2 linked regions of the Cupriavidus necator N-1 genome follow. The protein of the gene in region 2 interacts with the protein of the main gene of each other region in a pairwise test. Links are inferred from orthologs where the notes say so. Each region holds a gene or a part of one and is shown on either strand. Other genes may lie near its edges.

Region 1 (8,709 bases), on a different replicon or contig from region 2:
TCGGGCCACTTGCGGATGCCCGGGATGCGCGAGCCGTCGGCCGGCTGCGCGCCGATGACCTGGATCTCCGGGTTCTGTTCCTTCAGGTAGCGCGACACGCCGGTAATGGTGCCGGTGGTGCCCATCGCAGAAACGAAGTGGGTGATGCGGCCGTCGGTATCGCGCCAGATCTCCGGCCCGGTGCCCTCGTAGTGGGCCTGCGGGTTGTCCGGGTTGGCGAACTGGTCGAGGATCACGCCCTTGCCGTCGCGCTCCATCGAATCCGCCAGGTCGCGGGCGTACTCCATGCCGCCCTTGACCGGGGTCAGGATGATCTCGGCACCGTAGGCCGCCATGCTCTGGCGGCGCTCGAGGCTCAGGTCCTCGGGCATGATCAGCACCATCTTGTAGCCGCGGATGGCGGCTGCCATGGCCAGCGCGATGCCGGTATTGCCGGAAGTCGCCTCGATCAGGGTGTCGCCCGGCTTGATGCGCCCGCGCGCCTCGGCCCGGGCGATCATCGACACCGCGGGGCGGTCCTTGACCGAACCGGCCGGGTTGTTGCCTTCGAGCTTGCCGAGGATCACATTGCCGCGCGCGTCGTTGGCGGCACCGGGGATGCGCTGCAGTCTGACCAGCGGCGTGTTGCCGATGGTGTCTTCAATTGTCTTGTAGGCCATGGGGCGAGGGGTCGCGAAAGAGGGTCGCAAACGGGGGATTCCAATTCGCCGGCCATTGTAATCCAGACACCTATCCCTCGCCGGCAGGCGGGATTTACGCTGCCTCCCGCCCGCCTGCGCCCATCCTGCCGTGGCTCAGCCTTCTTCGTGGTTGCCTTCGCCCAGCAGGTGGTACAGCAGGATGCAGCCGAAGGTGGCAGTACCGATGCCGCCCAGCGTCATGCCGCCCAGCTTCAGCGTCAGGTCGCCGGCTGCCACCGTCAGCGTGGCGCCAACCGTGATCAGGTTGCGCGAGCTGGAGAAGTCCACCTTGTTCTGCACCCAGATCCGGCCCGCTGTCGCTGCGATCAGGCCGAACACGACGATGGTCAACCCGCCGATCACCGGACCCGGGATGGTCAGGATCAGCGCACCGAACTTGGGCGAGAAGCCCAGCAGGATAGCCACCGCGGCCGCCACCACGAAGATCAGCGTCGAGTAGATCTTGGTGACCGCCATCACGCCCATGTTCTCGGCATAAGTGGTCACGCCGGTGCCGCCGCCGCTGGCCGACAGCATGGTCGCGATGCCGTCGCCGATAAAGGCACGGCCGATATACGGGTCCAGGTTGCGCCCGGTCATCACGCCGATGGCCTTGATATGGCCCAGGTTCTCCGCCACCAGCACAATCGCCACCGGCGCGATCAGCAGCATGGCGCTGAACTCGAAGGTCGGTGCGGTGAACGCCGGCAGCCCGAACCAGCTGGCCGCTGCCACGCCCGAGAAGTCGATCGGCTTGCCCAGCCCCATCACGTTGGTGCCCAGGTAGTAGGCGAGGTAGCCGGCCAGGCCGCCGATCAGCACCGGCAGACGCCCGATCATGCCGGGCGCGCGCACCGCCACCAGCCCCACGGCCACCACCGTCAGCAGGCCCACCCAGGTATCGAGGGCCGCGCCGCTGACCGCCTTGACCGCCACCGGGGCCAGGTTCAGCCCGATCGCCGCGACGATCGCCCCGGTCACCACCGGCGGCATCAGCTTTTCGACCCAGGCGTAGCCCACCGCCTGCACGATCAGGCCGATCACCGTGTACAGCGCACCGGCGGCGATGATGCCGCCCAGCGCCACCGGGATATTGAGGTTGGGGCCGCTGCCCGCGTAGCCAGTGGCAGCGATCACCACGGCGATGAAGGCGAAGCTGGAGCCAAGGTAGCTCGGCACCCGCCCGCGCACGCACAGGAAGAAGATCAGCGTGCCGATGCCGGAAAACAGGATGGCGATATTCGGGTTGAAACCCATCAGGATCGGTGCAATGGCGGTCGAGCCGAACATCGCCACCACGTGCTGGATGCCGGCCAGCAGCGTCTGTCCGGCGGGCAGCCGCTCATCCGGCCCGATCACGCCTTCGGTCTTGAGCCGCCATTGCGGCAGGAATCCCGCGTCCTCGCCATTCGCCATATTGTTCTGCTCCCTGTGGTCCGGGCTGGCCGCCTGGTCGGCAGCCGCCGCGTTTGTGCCTGGTTGTCTGGTAGATGCGTGCCTGTCGGCAGCCGCGCGCGGCAGATCCTGCCGGCGCGGCGTCCGCATGATACTCCGCCGCCACGGGGCGTGCGAAGCGGCAAGGGTCTAGCACAACCCATACCAGCACGGAGAGCGTCCGGCCGCTGCGCGGCCGGACGCCGGACCGTGACCCTGTCAGCGCGCTGGCTTGGCGGCGCCAGCGGGCGCTGCCTTGGCTGTCTTGGCCGGGGTGGCGGCCGCAGGCGGCGCCGCTGCTGCGGTTCCCTTCGTGCCGATGGCAAGGCCAGCGTCCTGCAGCTTCGCCACGGACTTCGGCCCGATGCCACTGACGCGCTCGGCCAGGTCCGCGGCGTCCTTGTAGGGCCCACGCTTGTTGCGTTCGTCGATGATGTTGCGGGCGGTGGCTGGTCCCACGCCCTTGACCGAGGTCAGGGCCGCCTCGTCCGCCGTATTGACATCGATGGCGGCATGCGCGGCACCGCCCGCGAACAGGCAGATGGTTGCAGCGAGGGAAACCAGGGAAAAACGCCGGGCAAGTTGCCGGACCCAATGCTTGAAAATGAAGGCTCTCCTTTCCTGTGGATGGTCTGAGGTACCACCCCCCGCCGGGGCGGCGAGGTCAGGTCAGGATAGGGGCGGGCCGCAGCGGCGGCCCATGCAGCAACAAAAGTTGACACCGGCCGCACGAAAGCGTGTCAGCCGGTTGCGCGCCGGTATCAGCCGGCGCGTTCGATCAGCCAGCGGCAGTAGCGCGCCACGCCTTCCTCGACGGACAGGAAGGGCTCGCTGTAGCCGGCGCTGCGCAGCTTCGACACATCCGACTGCGTAAAGCACTGGTACTTGCCGCGCAGCGCATCGGGGAACTTGACGTACTCGAGCAGGCCTTCCTGCACCAGTTCTTCCAGCGACAGGCGCGGCTTGCCTTCGGCCTCGCGCAGGGTGTTGACCACGGTGGCGGCGATGTCGTTGAACGGCTGCGCGCGGCCGGTGCCGAGGTTGAAGATGCCGGACTTGTCCGGATGGTCAAAGAAGTGCAGGTTGACCTTGACCACGTCCTCGACCGAGACGAAGTCGCGGCTCTGCATGCCGGGGGCATAGCCGCCGTACTCGCCGAACAGCTTCACCGTGCCGTCGGCGCGGAACTGGTTGAAGTTGTGGTAGGCAACCGAGGCCATGCGGCCCTTGTGCGTTTCACGCGGGCCGTACACGTTGAAGTAGCGGAAGCCCACGATCTGCGACAGCGCCGACGGCAGCCGGCGCCGCACGATCTGGTCGAACAGGAACTTGGAGTAGCCGTACACGTTCAGCGGGCGCTCGAACTCGCGGTCTTCGCGGAACACCTGCGAGGCGCCGTAGGTGGCCGCCGACGACGCGTACAGGAACTGCGTGCCTTGTTCCAGGCAGCTCTCCATCAGCGACAGCGTGTAACGGTAGTTGTTCTCCATCATGTAGCGGCCGTCGGTCTCCATGGTGTCGGAGCACGCGCCTTCATGGAATACCGCCCGCACCTTGCCGAACTCGCCGCGGGCTAAGCGCGCGAGGAAGTCCTGCTTGTCAAGGTAGTCGGAGATCTCGCAGTCGACCAGGTTGTGGAACTTGTCGGCACGGGTCAGGTTATCGACGGCGATGACGTTGGTCTCGCCGCGGTCGTTCAGACCCTTGACGAGGTTGCTGCCGATAAAGCCAGCGGCGCCGGTGACGATGATGGTCATGGTCGGATCAGGATGGGGGCGCCACGCCTCACGGGGCGGCGCCGAACAATTCAGAATAGGAGACGACGGCGGTACCAAGCTTGCCCACCACGATGGCGCCGGCACGATTGGCAAGCTGCACGGCTTCCTTGAGCGGCACGCCGGCACCCAGCATGGTGGCGAGCGTGGCAATCACGGTATCGCCAGCACCCGATACATCATAGACCTCGCGCGCCTGGGCGGAGACGTGCAGCACTTCGGCCTCGGTGTAGAGCGTCATGCCCTCTTCCGAGCGCGTCAGCAGCAGTGCCTCCAACTGCAGCCCGCGGCGCAGGTTCTGCGCGCGGATGGTCAGGTCGGCCTCGGTCTTCCAGGCGCCGACCACGGCACGCATCTCGGCCCGGTTGGGGGTGATCAGGGTGGCGCCGCGGTAGCGCGAGTAGTCGTCTCCCTTGGGGTCGATCAGCACCTTGCGCCCGGCTGCGCGGCTGGCGTCGATCATGCGCGTGACGTGGGTCAGGCCGCCTTTGCCGTAATCGGAAAGCACCAGCACCTGGTAGTCGTTGATCAGGGCCAGGAAGCGGTCCTGTACCGCGGCCAGCACTTCATGCGCCGGCGCGCTCTCGAAATCCACGCGCAGCAACTGCTGCTGGTGCGCCACCACGCGCAGCTTGATGGTGGTGTTGAGCTTGGGATCGCGGTGCAGATAGGGCTGCACGTGGCTCTCGCCCAGCAACGTTTCGAGCGTTCGGGCCGGCTCGTCGTCGCCGACCACGCCCAGCATGCCCACGCGTGCGCCCAATGCCGCGGCATTGCGGGCCACGTTGGCGGCGCCGCCCAGGCGCTCGTCGCTGCGCTTGACCTGCACCACCGGCACCGGCGCTTCCGGCGAGATCCGTTCCACATCGCCGAACCAGTAGCGGTCCAGCATCATGTCGCCGACCACCAGGATATGGGACTGCCGGATCTGCTCCTGCGGAATGACGGTCTTGTTCATGAAGATCCTTGGCAATATCGCGACGGCCGCAGCCGTCGCGCTAGCTTATCGGTTGATGAGTCCGTTGACCCGCCGGCGCCTCATTCGTTCACGGCCGGCCGGGTCGGGCGGCCGATGGCGTGGTACTCCACGCCGTTCTCGACCATGGCCTCGGGCTCATACAGGTTGCGCCCGTCGAAGATCACCGGGGTCTTCAGGCGCCGCTTGATCTGGCCGAAGTCGGGGCTGCGGAACACCTTCCATTCGGTCACGATCACCAGCGCGTCGGCGCCGTCCAGCGCATCCATCTGGTTCTCATGGAAACTCACGCGCGCGGCGCCGCCCGGCAGGTCGGCCAGGTCGGCATCCAGCACGCGCCGGGCTTCGGCCATCGACACCGGGTCGTGCATGCGCAGCGACGCGCCGCGCGACACCAGTTCGCGCGCCAGCACCCGCGACGGCGCCTCGCGCATGTCGTCGGTGTTGGGCTTGAAGGCCAGGCCCCACACGGCAAAGGTGCGGCCGGTCAGGTCATCGCCGAAGCGGCGCACGACCTTGTCGCCCAGCACGCGCTTCTGCGCGCCGTTGACCGATTCCACCGCCTCCAGCACGCGCATTGGCTTGCCATGGTCGGCGGCAGTGCGCATCAGCGCCTGCACGTCCTTGGGAAAGCATGAACCGCCATAGCCAGCACCGGCATACAGGAAGCTGTAGCCGATGCGCGGGTCCGAACCGATGCCCATGCGCACCAGTTCGATATCGGCGCCAACCTCGTCGGCCAGGTTGGCCAGCTCGTTCATGAACGAGATGCGCGTGGCCAGCATCGAATTGGCCGCGTACTTGGTGAACTCGGCCGAGCGCACGTCCATGTAGAAGGTGCGCTCGTGGTGCCGGTTGAACGGCGCGTAAAGCTGGCGCATGGTGGCCTGCGCGTGGCGGCCGGCGACGTCGGCGTTGCAGCCCAGCACGATGCGGTCCGGGCGCATGAAGTCCTCGACCGCGGCGCCCTCCTTCAGGAACTCGGGGTTCGACACCACTGAGAACTGCAGGTCTTCCAGGCTGCGCGCGACCAGCTCCTCGCGGATCGCGGCGGCCACGCGGTCGCCGGTGCCGACCGGTACGGTGGACTTGTCGACCACGACCTTGAATCCGGTCATATGGCGGCCGATATTGCGCGCCGCCGCCAACACGTACTTCAGGTCGGCAGAGCCGTCTTCGTCCGGGGGCGTGCCCACGGCGATGAACTGCACGTCGGCGTGCTCGACACTGGCCGCCACGTCGGTGGAAAAGGTCAGCCGCCCGGCGGCACGGTTGCGCTGGATCAGCTCCAGCAGGCCCGGCTCGTAGATTGGCACGCCGCCTGCGTTAAGCAGCGCGATCTTCTGCTCGTCCAGGTCCAGGCAGAACACGTCATTGCCAAGTTCCGCCAGGCAGGCGCCGGTGACAAGGCCGACATAGCCGCTGCCGATGATGGTGACTTTCATAGCGTTAATTCAATTCTGTTGCACAGGACCGCCCGGGATCAGCCGAGCGTCTCGGAGCGCCGCGGGGCATAGGTTTCCCAACGGTTGCATCCCGGGCATTGCCAATAGAAAAGCCGGGCGCGGAAGCCGCACTCGCGGCAGGTGTAGCGCGCGAGGTTGCGCGTGCGCAGCTGCAGCAGGTCACGGATGGCCGTGGTTTCCTGCGCTTGCTCGTTGTTGCCGTCGGCGCCCTCTGCCGGGGCATCGGCACCCGCCGGCTGCGCGGACGGGGCGCCGGCCGCGACCACCGCCGCCTGCGCCTCGAAATACTTGGTCAGCGCCAGCAGCGTGGGCTGGCGGCGCAGCTGCTCGCGCATCAGGCGCGCGGCGGCTTCCGGGCCGTTCACGTCCAGTTCTGCCTGGTAGGCGGTATCGAGCACCTCAGGCGCCAGCTTACCCTTGAGCAGGCCGCGCAGCCATTCCAGCGCGGCGCCCTCCTCCTGCAGGCTGGCGTAGGCCTTGACCACGCGGTCCGCCACCAGCGGCAGGAAAGATGCATCCTGCCGTTCGATGCCAAGCCAGTGGCCAAGCGCCGCGCGGGCGTCGCCCGCGGCCGCGGCCACGTCGCCCAGCAGGATCGGGGCGCGCACGTTGGCAGGATTCTCGGCAACGGCCTGGTTCAGCCACTTCACCGCATCTTCGGGACGCTTGCGCTGCAGCGCGTCCTGCGCCAGCTCGCAGCAGAACTGGGCAATCTGCAGGCTGTAGCTCGTCTGCTCCAGCGTCTGCAGCTCGCGCGCGGCCTCGATCGCCTTCTGCCACTCCTTTTCCACTTCATAGAGCTCAAGCAGCACGCGCTTGGCCGACGCCGCGTACGGGCCCGACATCAGCCGGCGCAGCGATTCCTCGGCACGGTCCAGCAGGCCGGCGCGCAGGAAGTCCTCGCCCAGTTCAAACAAGGCATGCTCGCGCTCGGGCTCGGGCAGGTCGGGGCGGGTCGCCAGGTTCTGATGCACGCGGATGGCGCGCTCGGTTTCGCCGCGGCGGCGGAACAGCGCGCCCAGCGCAAAGTGCAGCTCGGTGGTTTCCGGGTCCAGCCGGGCCACCTCGATAAAGGCATCGATGGCCTGGTCGGGTTGCTCGTTGAGCAGGAAATTGAGGCCCTTGAAGTACGAGCGCGGCAAGGCGCCCTGTTCGCTGATGAGCTGGCGCACGTCGAAGCGCGCCGCCATCCAGCCAAGGCCAAAGACAAGTGGCAGCGCCAGCAGCCACCAGGTTTCAAACATCATGGATCAGACTTTCGGGCCGACTACGTTATAGGGAACAGGCTTGCCGTCACGCGGCGCGGATGCGGCCGCCGACGACGCTGCTGCGGCGGCGGACGCCGGTGCCTGCGCCTCCGCGGCCACGCGGCGCAGTTTCGCCACCTCCATGCGCTGGCGCATCAGCCCGGGCGCGACCGATGCCAGTGCCGCCACCGCGCCCAGCACGAAGGCGGCGAACAGGATCAGGATCAGCGGCGCATGCCAGACGGCATTGAAGAACAGCTGCAGCGAGGCTTCGGCGGTATTGCGCAGCGCCAGCACGAACAGCAGCACGAATACGACGATACGGACGATCCAGGCGAACAGTTTCATGCAGGTAGGCAGCGAGTCAGCGTGACATTGGGACGGGGCAAGCGACAGGCGAGGCGTACTGGCGCAAGGCCCGGCAAGGACCCCGGCATTGTAACGGAATCACTTCCCGGATTCGGTAACGTGGCGGTAACGGGGTGCGAACCCGCTGCGGCGATCGACCCCTGGCATCGACTTGCGCACGATGCAGCACCTGGCATGGCGTCATCTCAGAAGCATCAAACGAAAAAAAGCGCCCCAACGGGGCGCTTTCTTACCAACAACACAGCAGTAGGCAAAGCCCGGGCAATCAGGAGCGGACAAAATTCAGCCCGCTCTCATGCAATCCCGCCGGTGTGACGGGAGCGGCACCCTGGCCAGCCTTGCCCGGCGCGGCTTGCACCGCGCCGCCGGAATGGCCGTTGCCATTGACGCCCGCAGGCACCGGCTGGCTACGGTCAACCCGTTCGCGCAATTCCTTGCCCGCCTTAAAGTGCGGCACCCGTTTCTCGGGCACCAGCACACGCTCGCCGGACTTGGGATTGCGCCCCACGCGAGGCGGACGCTTGTTCAGACCAAAACTGCCGAATCCGCGGATCTCGATGCGATGGCCGTCGGCCAGCGCCTCGGACATCGCGTCGAGTATCGTTTTGACCGAGATGTCCGCGTCCCGCAGCAACAGCTGGGGGAAGCGGGCAGCCAGTTTTTCGACGAGCTCCGACTTGGTCATGGGCATACGCGCAAGCGCGGGGGCCTGCGATTACTGGTTGTCCTGGCCGAGCTTGGCCTTCAGCAGGGCGCCGAGGT
Region 2 (8,573 bases):
GATCGCCGGCCGACATGCACGCCGCGTGTGCGTCGCTGGCCTGGCAAATGGGCTTCACCCCCGGCGTGCTGGCGCGCATGCAGCGCCAGAGCGAGCGCTGGCTGGGACTGCCATGGTCGGCTTTCAACGTGCCCGACGTCGGCCGCACCCGGCCGGTCCCGCCAACGCTGGTGATCCATGACCGCGACGACAAGGAAGTGCGCTGGGAAGACGGCGCCGCCATCGCCGGCTCCTGGCCCGGCGCGCAACTGGTCACGACCAGCGGCCTGGGGCATCGCCGCATCCTGCAGGATCCCGGCGTGATCCGGCGCATCGCTGATTTCATCCGGCCCGGCACAGCCCCCGCGCGCGCGGTGATCCCGTCCGCCTTGCACGGCCTGGCCGTCGACTGAACCTGGAGACCATCATGTTCCTGGTGAGCAATGACATGACCGCCACCCTGCCCGCACGCAGTTCGCTGCGGCTGGTGGCGGGCCCCGGCGAACACGTCGCCGTGCGCTGCACCGAAGGCGAGCTCTGGCTGATCCGCGACGGCGACCCGAAGGACACGGCGCTGACGGCCAGCGAATGCTTTACGTTGTCCGACAGCGGCCATATCGAGCTGTATGCCGTCACCACGGCATCGCTGCACGTAACGCGCTGCCGGCAAGGCGCCGGGCGGGCAGCGGGCGCCTGGCGGCAATGGCTGCGGCGCTTGCTGGCGCCGCATGGGCGCGGCTATACCGGTGCAGGCCGGTGACAGGTGGAGCTGGACACCCCTCGCCCTGCCAGCCCTGGCGCGAATGCGCGGTCGTGGTGGGGTGCAATGCCTGGCGGTTAATTGCGCTTTTTGCGTTGCGCGGCGGCCGGCGCCCCGGCCACCGCTGCGCCAGGTTCAGGACGGGTCGCCGCGCAGCATCTCGCGCAGCCGGAATTTCTGGATTTTCCCGGCGGGCGTGGCCGGCAGTGCGTCCCGCACCACGAGCTTCTCGGGGATGTACTGCAGCGCCATCTTCTGCGCCTTGAGCCAGTCCACCATCGCCGCCTGGTCGAACGCCTGGCCGGCGCGCGGCACGACAAAGGCGCAGGCGCGCTCGCCCAGCCGTTCATCCGGGTAGGCGACGATAGCCACCTGCGACACCGCGGGATGGCGGTACAGCAGGGTCTCGACCTCGAGCACGGGGATGTTCTCGCCGCCGCGGATGATCACGTCCTTGCTGCGCCCGGCGATGCGCAGGTAGCCGTGCGCATCGAGCCGCGCCAGGTCGCCGGTGTCGAACCATCCATCGGCATCGGTGCTGTTCAGATGTGGCCGCTTCAGGTAACCGCCGAAGTTGGAACACGCCCGCACCAGCAGGCGGCCGGTCTCCCCGGTGGGCACGTCGGCATCGGCGCCGTCCACCACCCTCACCTCCACGCCCGGCAGCGGGCGACCATCGGTGGTCGATGCGCGCGCGTCGGGATCGTCCGGCAGCGTGGTGGTGACCGCGCCGTTCTCCGACATGCCCCACGCCGACACGATCGTGGCGCCCAGCGCCAGGCGCGCGCTCTCCACCAGCGCGCCCGGGATCGGCGCGCCGGCGCACAGGAAGGTGCGCAGGCTTGGCACGGGCGTGCCGGACTCCGACACCACGCGGGCAAGGTCCGTCAGGAACGGTGTCGATCCCATGGTGAAGGTCACGCCTTCCTCGCGGATCAGCGCGGCCGCGCGCGCCGGGTCCCAGATGTCCTGCAGCACCGCATGCGCGCCCAGCATCACCGGCATCATCAGTCCGTACATGAAGCCAGTCTGGTGCGCCATCGGCGAGGCCATCAGCACCACATCGTCGACCGTCAGGCGCAGCCGATCGGCATAGGCAACGATATTGGAGAACAGCGTGTTGGCGCTATGCATCACGCCCTTGGGCTCGCCGGTGGTGCCGGAGGTGTAGATCAGTTGCGTGACGTCGTCAGCGCCCGGGCGGCCGCGCAGCAGGATGTCCGGCGCATCGGGCTCATCCTCCCAGCGCGGACCGCTGAGCAATGCGTCGAAGCTGTCCGCTCCAGCGCCGCCCGTGACAACGACGTGGCGCAGCGCCGGCAATACGTCGCGCAAGCCCTGCACCATCTGCGCATGCCCGAAGCCCCGGAAACCCTGCGGCACCACCATCACCTTGCTTTGCGCATGCGCCAGCATGAACGACAACTCGCGCTCGCGGAAGATCGGCATCAACGGGTTGAGCACCGCGCCCAGCCGTGCGCACGCCAGGTACAGCACCGTCAGGTGCCAGCCGTTGGGCAACTGGCAGGACACGACATCCTGCGCACCGACGCCGAGGCGGCTCAGCCCCACCGCCACCCGGTCGGCCATCCGGTCCAGCTCGGACCAGGTAAAGCGGGCCACGGTGCCGCTGTCGAGGCTTACCGCAGTCAGGGCCGGCGCGTCGGGCCGGCCGCTCACGCAGGCGGCAAGGTAGTCGTTGACGGTGCGGTCGTGCCAGTGGCCTGCCGCCACGCTGGCGGCTCGGCGGGGCGCAATCAGTACGGCGTCGAAATCCATGGCTTGTCTCCTCGTTATGCGATGCCGCGTGCGAGCGCGGCTTCAGGCCGGCACGGCTTCGCGCCCGGCGCGCCCGCGGGCAATGATGGTCTTCATGATCTGCGCGGTGCCGTCGCCGATCTGGAAGCCGAGCACATCGCGCAGCCGCTGCTCCATCACGCCGCGGTCATAGCCGCCGTGGCCGAAGGACAGCAGGCACTGGTGCACCACGTCGTAGGCCAGCTTGGGCGCCCACCACTTGCACATCGCGGCTTCGGCGGTGTGTGGCTGGCCATGGTCCTTCAGCCACAGCGTCTGCAGGCACAGCAGCCGGGCCGCGGTCACCTGGGTCTGGAAATCGGCCAGCGGGTGCGAGACCCCCTGGAAGGCCGAAAGCGGCTTGCCAAAGGCCTGCCGTTCCGCCACGTAGGCCCAGGTCTCGTCCAGCGCGGCCTGCGCCACCGCCAGCACCTGCAGGCCGATCAGCGCGCGCGAGAAGTCGAAGCCCTGCATCACCTGCACGAAGCCCTGGCCTTCCTCGCCCAGCAGGTGGCTGGCCGGCACGCGCACGTTCTCGAAGAAGATCGAGCCGCGGCCGATGGCGCGCTGGCCGTGGCAGTCGAAACGGTTGCGAGTGATGCCAGGCAGGTCCATCGGCACCAGCATGGCTGAGACGCCGCGCGCGCCGGCATCGACCGGGCCGGTGCGGGCAAAGACCACCGCGGCATCGGCTTGGTCCGCGGCGGAGATCGAAGTCTTCTCGCCATTGAGCACATAGGCGTCGCCGTCGCGCTCCATGCGCAGGCGCAGGTTGGCCGCGTCGGAGCCGCCGCGCGGCTCGGTCAGCGCGATCGCCAGCAGCGCTTCGCCGCGCGTGAGCCGCTGCAGCCACGGCCCGCCGATTTCAGGACGCGCGTGCTGTGCCAGGATCTGGCCGTTGAGCGAAGCCAGCAGGTTGATATACGACAGGCTCAGGTCGGCGCGCGCCACCGCTTCATGAATCACGCCGGCCGCGAGCGAGCCCATGCCCTGGCCGCCGCAGGCCTCGGGCAGTTCCGGCGCGATAAAGCCCATCTCGCCCATCTCGCGCATTAGCGCGCGGTCCAGCACGCGGGTCTGGTCCCGCTCCAGGTAGCCAGGCGCCACGCGCGCATCGGCAAAACGGCGCGCATGCTCCGCCAGCGCCATCAGGTCTTCGTCAAGGTAGGGGTTCATGGTTGTCTCCGCTTGGTCGGATGCCAGCGCTTATCTGGCGTACTTGCGGAAGTCGGGCTTGCGCTTTTCCTGGAAGGCCTTCACGCCCTCGCGCGATTCCTCGGTGTCGTAGTAGAGCTTGAGCGCGTACATGCCCATGCCGGCGATACCACCCTGATGCGCGGTGTCCATGTTGAACGAGCGCTTGGCGATGGCGATGGCGGTCGGGCTCTTGTCCAGGATCTCGTCGCACCACTTCTGCACTTCGGCGTCGAGCTGGTCATGCGGCACCACGGCGTTCACCAGCCCCATCGCCAGTGCCTCGGCGGCCGGGTAGCGACGGCACAGGTACCAGATCTCGCGCGCCTTTTTTTCACCGACCACGCGCGCCAGGAAGGCCGTGCCATAGCCCGGGTCGACCGAGCCCACCTTTGGCCCTACCTGACCGAACACGGCCTTTTCAGAGGCGATGGTGAAATCGCAGATCGTGCACAGCACGTTGCCGCCGCCGATGGCAAAGCCCTGCACCCGCGCGATCACCGGCTTGGGCACGTCGCGGATGGCGTTGTGCAGTTCTTCCATCGGCAAGCCGATGGTGCCGCGGCCGTCGTACTGCCCTTCATGCGCGGACTGGTCGCCGCCGGTGCTGAACGCCTTGTCGCCGGCACCCGCCAGCACGATGGCACCGATCTCGCGGTCGTAGCCGGCGCGGTTGATGGCGTGGATCAGCTCGTCGCAGGTGCGGCCGCGGAAGGCGTTCATCTTTTCCGGGCGGTTGATGGTGATCCAGGCGGCGCCGTTGCGCACTTCGTACAGGATGTCTTCGTATTGCATGGTGGTCTCCGTTTTCTGGTGTTTGCTTGCTCAGCCGTTCATGGTCAGGCCGCCCGACACGCTCAGCACCTGGCCGGTGATAAAGCCGGCGTCGTCGCTGGCAAAGAACAGCACCGCGCCGGGCAGGTCGTCGGGCTGGCCGATGCGGCCCAGCGGGATCGAGCGGGTAAAGGCCTCGACCAGCTTCTCGGGGTTGCCCGCGCCCTGCTTGTAGTCTTCGAACAGCGCGGTCTCGGTCGGCCCCGGGCACACCACGTTGACGGTGATGCCGTGGCGAGCGTGTTCGCGGGCAATCGTCTTGGAGAACGACACCAGCCCGCCCTTGCACGCGGCATAGACCGCTTCGCCGGACGAACCCACGCGCGCGGCGTCGGAGGCGATATTGATGATGCGGCCGCGCTTGCGCTCGATCATGCCGGGCAGCACCGCGTGGTGCATGTGCAGCGCGCCGGTCAGGTTGATGGCGATCAGCCGCTCCCATTGCGCGGGCTCGGTCTTGATGAACGGCTTGAACACATCCCAGCCGGCGTTGTTGACCAGCACGTCCACCGGGCCCAGGCCCTGCTCCACCGCCGCCACCGCGGCATCCACGCTGGCGCGCTCGGTGATATCGCAGCGAAGGGCCAGCGCGCGCCCGCCAGCCTCTCGGATCTGGCCGGCGACGCGCTCGGCCGCTTCCGGGTTCAGGTCGAGCACGCCCACCACCGCCCCGGCGCGCGCAAAGCGCAAACAGGTTGCGCCGCCGATACCTCCGCCACCACCGGTCACGATGACCGTCTTGCCTTCAAGTCCTTGCACAGCGTTCTCCTTTCAGGATTCCGGTGCTATCGTGCCGGCCATGGCGCCGTCACATCGCACCACCAAATAGGTAAATATGTTTACCTATAATAGGAGGTAGCCGCTGCCTACGCAAGACGCCAACACTGTGGAAAAGACTATGGTTAACCCGGAATCAGGGGCAGATTTCTCGACAAACGCACGCATGGAACTGGCCAACCGGCTTTTCTTCCGGCTGTACCAATGCGCAAATATGTTGCATAAAACGGGATCGCGAGCCGTCGAGGCAGAGGGCCTGACGACGCAGCAGTGGGCCGTGCTCGGCGCGTTGTCGCGCCCGGAAGCCGCTGATGGCATGAGCGTGGGCGACCTGGCCCGCTACCTGATGGTGAGCCGGCAGAACCTGTCAGGACTGGTCAGCCGGATGGAACGCGACGGCCACGTCACGCTGGCCCCGGACGGCCGCGACCGCCGCTCACGGTTGATCCGGATGAGCGAGCCGGGACGGGAGGTCTGGCTGCACCAGGCGCAGCCGAAGATCCGGGCTTATTACGAGCAGGCGCTGACGGGGTTTTCTACCAATGACCTGACGCACACACTGCATTACCTGCTCAAGTTGCTGGATAACATGCGCGCGCTTGACACGCCCGACAGCGCGGACGGTGGCAGTCCACAGGACTGAGCCGCACGCAGTATCGCAACTGAAACACACCGGCCGGCCGGAACAGCCGGCCGCGAGCCCGCGGCCCGCATCCTGGCCTGCCGCGCCGACTGGCGCGCAATATGCGTTGGCATGAAGTTGCTCAGACGTCGCGAGCATCAACGGCGAAGCGCCATGCCATTCGCGCCTCGCCACGCCCCGAAGCCCTGAACCACTGCCCCGGCCGTTTGCGCCGTGCACACCGCCGGGACGGCGACCAATCCAACCATAACCGGAGGTCCCGCCATGACCCGCTACATCGTGCTAGCCAGCTTCACCGACCAGGGCATCCGCACTGTCAAGGACACCACCAAGCGCGCCGCCGCGGTGCGCGAGATGGGGGCGCGCCTGGGCGTGCAGATGAAAGACATCTACTGGACGCTGGGCGAATACGACATCGTGCTCACCGTCGAAGCGCCCGACGACGAGACCATGACCAGCTTCGGGCTGACCATCGGCGCGGCCGGCAACGTACGCACCCAAACCCTGCGCGCCTTCAACAGCGACGAGATGCAGGGCATTCTCGGCAAGATGGGCTGACCCCTGCCCCAGAAACGCACAACGCCCGCCGGGGCCATCCCGGCGGGCGTTGTTGTTTGCCGAGCGCAGCCCGCCAGCTCAGAACCCTTCCAGCACCAGCTTGCCGATGGTCCGCCCGCCTTCCAGCATGGCGTGCGCGCGCCGCAGGTTCTCCGCGTTGATGCTCCCCAGGTTCTCGCCCAGCGTGGTCTGCAGGCGGCCGGCATCGACCAGCCGCGCGACCTCGTTAAGCAGACGATGCTGCGCGACCATGTCGGGCGTGCTGAACATGGCGCGCGTGAACATGAATTCCCAGACGAAGGTGGCGCTCTTGTTCTTGAGCAATTCCACCGGCAACGGCCGCGTATTCGAGACGATCGTGCAGATCTTGCCCTGCGGGGCGACCAGTTCAGTCATCGCCGCGAAATGGCCGTCGATATCGTTGAAGCAGAGGATGTAGTCGACCTCGGCAAAACCCAGCGCCTTCAACTGCGCCGGCAGGTCGCCACGATGGTCAACGGTATGGTCGGCGCCAAGGCGGCGGCACCATTCCTGCGACTCGGGCCGCGACGCGGTGGCGATCACGGTCAGCCCGGCCAGCACCTTGGCCAACTGGATGCCGATCGAGCCCACGCCGCCCGCGCCGCCGATGATCAGCACCGAGCTGCCGGCGTGATCCCCCTTGGGCGAAATGCCCAGCCGGTCGAACAGAGCCTCCCAGGCGGTGATCGCCGTCAGCGGCAGCGCCGCCGCGTTGGCGAAATCCAGCGAGGCGGGCTTGTGGCCGACGATGCGCTCATCGACCAGGTGGAATTCGGCGTTGGCACCGGACCGCGTGATGCTGCCCGCGTAGTAGACCGGGTCGCCGACCTTGAACAGGGTCACCTCCGGCCCCACCGCCGCCACAGTGCCGGCCGCGTCCCAGCCCAGCACGCGCGGCGTGGGCTCTACCTGCGCCTTGGGCGCGCGCACCTTGGTGTCGACCGGGTTGACCGAGACGGCCTCAACCTTCACCAGCAGGTCGCGGCCGCCGGGGCTGGGCATGTCGATCTCCACGTCCTGCAGCGAACGCGGGTCGGAGATGGGCAGGTACTGGGTCAGGCCGATGGCTTTCATGGCGGGCTCCGGGATGTGTAGGGAATGATCTGAAGCGTAGCCCGTCACGATTGATTTGATTAGCTGAAAACTACAACAATCAATTTCCCGAAATTCAGGATAATCACCCAACAAAAAGGGCCGCCTGCGCTACCCGCGCAGACGGCCCCGTCAGGTCTTGCCGTTGCCCTACACCGCCAGGATCTGCCCGCCGCCGTAGCTCGACTGCTCCGGCGCCTCGCCGCCCAGAGCCATCTTCACCGCGCAGTACTTGAACTCCGGGATCTTGCCGAAGGGGTCCAGCGCCGCATTGGTCAGCTTGTTGATCGCCGCCTCGTAATAGCAGAACGGCACGAACACCGCCCCGCGCGGCGTGCCGGCGTCGGCCCGCGCGTACAGCGTGACTTCGCCGCGGCGCGATGCCAGCGTGACCACGTCGCCCGGCTTGCCGCCCAGCGCGTCCAGGTCCAGCGGGTGCACCAGCGCCACGGGGTCGGGCTCGATCGCATCGAGCACGCCGGCGCGCCGCGTCATGCTGCCGGTGTGCCAGTGCTCGAGCTGGCGGCCGGTGATCAGCACCATCGGGTAGTCGACATCGGGCCGCTCGGCCGCCGGGATGATATCGGCCGGCACAAAGCGCCCACGGCCGGTCTCGGTCGGGAAGCTGTCGATAAAGATCACCGGTTCGCCCGGGTCGCCCTCTTCCTTGCACGGATAAGTCACAGCATGTTCGCGCTCCAGCCGCTCCCAGGTCACGCCGCCGATGCTGGGCATGGCCTGGCGCATCTCATCGAAGACCTCGGCCACGCCGTCGTAGTGCCAGTCCAGCCCCAGTTGCTCCGCCATCTGCTGGATGATCCACAGGTCCTGGCGCGCCTGCCCCGGCGGGTTCAGCGCCTGGCGGCCGAGCTGAACGGTGCGGTCGGTGTTGGTGAAGGTGCCGGTCTTCTCCGGGAA

Evidence for each region.
Region 1: the proteins of badI (region 2) and rfaD interact in binary tests that used the Escherichia coli proteins (3 or more experiments, as listed by UniProt). The link is inferred for Cupriavidus necator N-1 from one-to-one orthologs.

Annotation. Positions count from the first base shown.
Region 1 is NC_015726.1:835,955-844,663, reverse strand. The notes cover bases 1,874-4,835. They hold rfaD (ADP-glyceromanno-heptose 6-epimerase), read right to left. Parts: upstream 3,872-4,835; coding sequence 2,876-3,871; downstream 1,874-2,875. Other genes in these bases: rfaE1 (D-glycero-beta-D-manno-heptose-7-phosphate kinase), read right to left, coding at 3,900-4,835; CNE_RS03980 (ComEA family DNA-binding protein), read right to left, coding at 2,334-2,720; CNE_RS03985 (solute carrier family 23 protein), read right to left, coding at 1,874-2,096. Outside these bases: cysteine synthase CysM, read right to left, coding at 1-659; more of CNE_RS03985, read right to left, coding at 795-1,873; more of rfaE1, read right to left, coding at 4,836-4,847; CNE_RS03965 (UDP-glucose dehydrogenase family protein), read right to left, coding at 4,928-6,310; lipopolysaccharide assembly protein LapB, read right to left, coding at 6,349-7,578; CNE_RS03955 (LapA family protein), read right to left, coding at 7,582-7,926; CNE_RS03950 (integration host factor subunit beta), read right to left, coding at 8,213-8,632; rpsA (30S ribosomal protein S1), read right to left, coding at 8,663-8,709. UniProt on the Escherichia coli protein: Catalyzes the interconversion between ADP-D-glycero-beta-D-manno-heptose and ADP-L-glycero-beta-D-manno-heptose via an epimerization at carbon 6 of the heptose.
Region 2 is NC_015723.1:1,796,822-1,805,394, forward strand. What follows is about bases 2,635-5,460. They hold badI (2-ketocyclohexanecarboxyl-CoA hydrolase), read right to left. Parts: upstream 4,526-5,460; coding sequence 3,743-4,525; downstream 2,635-3,742. Other genes in these bases: aliB (cyclohexanecarboxyl-CoA dehydrogenase), read right to left, coding at 2,635-3,712; badH (2-hydroxycyclohexanecarboxyl-CoA dehydrogenase), read right to left, coding at 4,556-5,323. Outside these bases: CNE_RS26195 (alpha/beta fold hydrolase), read left to right, coding at 1-392; CNE_RS26200 (DUF2917 domain-containing protein), read left to right, coding at 407-739; aliA (cyclohexanecarboxylate-CoA ligase), read right to left, coding at 875-2,518; more of aliB, read right to left, coding at 2,561-2,634; CNE_RS26225 (MarR family winged helix-turn-helix transcriptional regulator), read left to right, coding at 5,463-5,984; CNE_RS26230 (GYD domain-containing protein), read left to right, coding at 6,249-6,542; CNE_RS26235 (zinc-binding alcohol dehydrogenase family protein), read right to left, coding at 6,621-7,637; fdhF (formate dehydrogenase subunit alpha), read right to left, coding at 7,806-8,573. UniProt on the Escherichia coli protein: Converts o-succinylbenzoyl-CoA (OSB-CoA) to 1,4-dihydroxy-2-naphthoyl-CoA (DHNA-CoA).